Regions from separate parts of the Pradoshia sp. Z3_51 genome, predicted to be linked through region 1. Evidence: riboswitches for the same ligand, from Rfam matches in the RefSeq annotation. Region 1 holds a riboswitch; the other holds the start of a gene.

Region 1 (2,201 bases):
TCTTTCAACTCTTCCAAACCCCGAAATGGAGAATATTTATGAGTTTGTGCATCTTCAGCCGCCACTTGCAGGGCTTTGACGATATGCGCAGGAGTAGGTTGATCAGGATTTCCTTGTCCGAGATTAATAATGTCTCTGCCTTCAGCTATAGCGCTGTTAACTTTTAGGACAAGTGTTGCAAAAAATTGGACTGGCAGTTTTTTTAAGCGTTCTGAATATGTCATATAATTCACCTTTACGAAGAGAATATAGTTTTGAATATTTAAATAATAGATAAAATTCTATAACCTTTATTTAGAAATGTCTATAGTGAGCTGAAAGAATTTGAATATAGCGGTAGTAAATGGTTATTAGATTTGCTGAGTCATAGATTATAGGGGAACGTTTGATGAAGTGGGTGTGGTAGCTTTTTCAGAAATGATTGTTTTTCGGAAAATGTGAAATGTGGAGACTATACATTAAATGAGCTTGTTTGGCAGATGAAAATAGTGAGCGATGAAAGTGTTATTCAGTCGGCTTGCGAAAATGTAGAGTTTTACATTATCGTCAGTTCAGCCCTACGAAGAAGAATGGGGAGTTTTTTAATCCGATGTATGTGGATTGGAATATTTTATTGAAATTGCAATGATGAAAGCGGTTCAACAGTTTACGTCAAAAAGGTTTTTGTTGACAGACTATTCTGAAGTCTGTAATATCATAAACAAATCAAATAAAGCTATAGCTTATCGAGAGCGACCGAGGGACTAGGCCCTATGACGTCCGGCAACCCCCTTAATAGGGAAGGTGCCAATTCCTGCAGAATGTATTACATTCTGAAAGATAAGTCGAGATAGATGTATTTCGATGCCCCTTTCAGATGAGAGGGGCATTTTTGTTTCAAAAAATGTGTAGAGATAGAGGTTGGCATATGATAAAAATTCAGAATGTTAATAAGATTTACAAAACTAAAAGCGGTATAGTAAATGGAGTTGACAACGTTTCCTTAACAATTAAAAAAGGCGAGATATTCGGGATTGTCGGGTACTCAGGAGCAGGTAAAAGCTCGCTGCTACGCTGTATTAATTTGTTGGAGCGTCCAACATCGGGAAATATCACAGTTGATGGAATTGATCTGGCTAAGTTGAGAAGCAAGCAATTGCGTCATGCACGCTTAAAAATCGGGATGATTTTTCAGCACTTTTATCTTATTAGCCAGAAAACAGTTTTTGAAAATATAGCTTTTTCTTTAAAGGCAGCAAAAGTGCCGCAGACTCAAATACAAGACCGAGTAGAAGAACTGTTGAAAATGGTCGGATTAGCTGAAAAGCGTGAAGTGTATCCTTCGCAGCTAAGTGGGGGACAGAAGCAGCGTGTAGCGATTGCAAGGGCGTTGGCGAATAACCCGACAGTACTCCTTTGTGATGAGGCGACTTCAGCACTAGATCCGACGACAACGAAATCAATATTGAATTTGTTGAAAAAAATCAATAAGGAGCTCAATATTACGATTGTGTTGATTACACATGAGATGAATGTAGTAAAGGAAATTTGTAATCGAATGGCGATTATGCAGGATGGCAAGGTCATTGAGGAAGGCTCGGTGTATGATATTTTTGCTAAACCCCATGCCGATCTTACGAAGGAATTCATTAACAGTGTTGTTTCGTTCGATATACCTGACGCTATTTACCAAAGTTGCAAGGGTCCGATTGTCAAGGTGACGTTTAGGGGAACGGTTGCCGGTGAGGGAGTCATATCGGATACGCTTCAGCAATTTAATGTAAAAGGCAATTTTCTTCATGGCTCAATTGAATATATTCAGGAATTGCCTTTAGGTATTTTTATCATGGAGCTTCGCGGACAGAAGGAAGAGATTAATAAAGCGATATCTTATATAGAAAGTCGAGAGGCAGAAGTGGAGGTGTTCCAACATGGGCTTTGATTTCAACCACTTTATAGAGCTTATTCCTGAAATTAACACAGCATTTTTGCAGACGATTTACATGATTTCCATTTCTTTAGCTGTCGCAATCGTGATTGGTTTACCAGTTGGAATTCTATTATATGTGACAGAAAAGGGTTTATTTTGGGAAAACAAAACGGTTCAGAGGATATTAGGATTTGTCGTCAATTTGGTCCGATCAATACCATTTATTATTTTATTGGTTGCTCTTATGCCATTGACCGAATTTGTTGTAAAGACAACGATTGGACCAACAGCT
Region 2 (2,201 bases), on a different contig from region 1:
ACCACAACACCTTTTACCTTAAAGCCATTTCTGGCAGAGACAAAATCACCATAAGAGCGAATATAAAATGGCGTGCCATTATCATCTACTTCAAGCTGTGAATCCCCATAGAATATGTAGGATGGATACTGTAGACGAATACGGCGCTCTGTTTCTTTATTGAAGAATGCAGAAGGAGTGTAGATCATTTCTGCATCAACAAATTTTGGGTTGGCTGATGAATCTGTAGCACTCAATATAAAGTAACCAGGAGTTTCTTTCCCTTTCAGCCATTTGAAGAATCCTGAAAATTCGACTGGAGCAATATAAACATACTCACCATCTACTTTTTGGATTTGTAAATTCCCTAATTCGTAGTAGCTCGTATTTGGTACCTGGCCAAATGCTTTTTTCATTTTATTGCGCGCGTATTGAGGAGGCACGCTGGCCGGCTTTTTATTTTCATCAAATGTTTGAATTTCTTCTTTGATGTCCATTTTAGCTATAGTATACTTTTCATCGGCATTGAACAGAAATGCCGTTAAAAAATAGAGACCGACAAGCAAACTACCTGCAAATAAAATACCCTTAATGGTTCTCTCCATACCCGTAGCAAGCATTGAACCCAGCAAGGTTAGTATGATGACAAAAATCCAAAGAGAAGAGATAGTTTGATCCAATAGGGTGAAGTAATAAAATAAAAATGCTTTAATCGTGATTAATGCAGCTAAGCTGACAAAAACAAGCAGTTTTGTTTTCCCCTTCATATGGATACGTAATTTTTCATTATTTTTGAATGGCACAAGAATAAGTGCCGATATAATCCCAATGATAATGGAATAGATGAAGATATTTCCCACAAAGTACCCCTCCTTATTTTTTCTATAATTTACCTTAATATCCTATACGAATAACTGGCCAAAATGATTCATGAATTGGAAATATTCATGAATTTTAGTTGCTGTAACTTGATTTAGGATATTCTTTATTATAAATCAAAAATATTTTAAATATTATAAATTATTATTGACATTGCTAAACAAGATAGGATATAGTTGGAAACATCAAATTTAATTGAATAGCAAGCGATTCTTATCGAGAGAAGTGGAGGGATTTGGCCCTATGATACTTCGGCAGCGGATTTTTACTATGGTAAAAATACTGTGCTAATTCCAACAAACATCTGTTTGAGAGATAAGAGGAAGCTTTAAGCGAACATATTTCTACTTGTCTTTTTATGTATATGTTCATACAAAGCCTCTTCTGTCTAATGACAGAAGGGGCTTTTTGCATTTCGAATTTTTTAGGCCTGGAGGAGAGAACATGATTGAGTTTCGAAACATAAAAAAGTCATATCAAGCAAATGGTCAAAGCGTAGATGCTCTGAGAGGCGTTCATTTAACGGTTGAAAAAGGGGATATTTTTGGAGTGGTAGGATACAGCGGGGCCGGGAAAAGTACACTTTTGCGTTTAGTTAATATGCTTGAACGGCCTACTGAGGGGGAGGTCCTTTTGAATGGTAAATCGTTTGCCAGTCTCAAAGCAAAGGAATTAAGGGCAGAGAAAAAGAAAATCGGGATGATCTTTCAACATTTCAATTTACTTCAATCTAAGACGGTATTTGATAATGTAGCGATTCCATTGATACTATCCGGCGTTCGTAAAGAAACGATTCAAAATAGAGTTCGAGAATTACTGGAGTTCGTGGGGTTATCAGCTAAGGGTCGAAGTTACCCGGATGAATTGTCAGGGGGACAGAAGCAGAGGGTTGGAATTGCGAGAGCTCTGGCCACGAATCCATCTATCCTGCTATGTGACGAAGCTACATCGGCATTGGATCCGCAGACGACCAGGGATGTTTTAGAGCTATTGAAAAAAATAAACCGAGAATACAATATAACAATTTTGCTTATTACACATGAAATGTCGGTGATTAAAGAGATATGCAATAAGGTCGCTGTCATGGAAAATGGGAGGGTTGTTGAGCAGGGTCCTGTTCTTGATATTTTTTCCAAGCCAACCACTGAGGTTGCCAAGCGGTTTGTTAGAACAGTCATTCACGACGAGATTCCGCAGAGCTTTTTGAAATCCTTAAAGGAGAATAAACCAGCAGTTTGGAAACTTAATTTTTTGGGATCTTCGTCTGGCAAGCATCTACTTTCAACAGTGGCGAAAAGTTTTGATGTCCATTTAAGTGTTCTTTCTGCCAATATTTCTGAAAT

Evidence for each region. A riboswitch is a leader RNA that binds a small molecule or an ion and turns the genes downstream of it on or off. The one in region 1 is predicted to bind S-adenosylmethionine.
Region 2: it holds a riboswitch for S-adenosylmethionine, as region 1 does, so the genes downstream of both, AC4BHA_RS09735 (methionine ABC transporter ATP-binding protein) here and AC4BHA_RS17540 (methionine ABC transporter ATP-binding protein) in region 1, are expected to answer to the same signal.

What each region holds. Positions count from the first base shown of each region.
Region 1 is NZ_JBZAJC010000015.1:22,787-24,987, reverse strand. Features, by position in the region: gene AC4BHA_RS17545 (pyridoxal phosphate-dependent aminotransferase) at 1-224, opposite strand, end outside; SAM riboswitch class I at 720-826, shown strand; gene AC4BHA_RS17540 (methionine ABC transporter ATP-binding protein) at 908-1,921, shown strand; gene AC4BHA_RS17535 (methionine ABC transporter permease) at 1,911-2,201, shown strand, end outside.
Region 2 is NZ_JBZAJC010000004.1:74,303-76,503, forward strand. Features, by position in the region: gene AC4BHA_RS09730 (YrzE family protein) at 1-839, opposite strand, end outside; SAM riboswitch class I at 1,069-1,180, shown strand; gene AC4BHA_RS09735 (methionine ABC transporter ATP-binding protein) at 1,303-2,201, shown strand, end outside.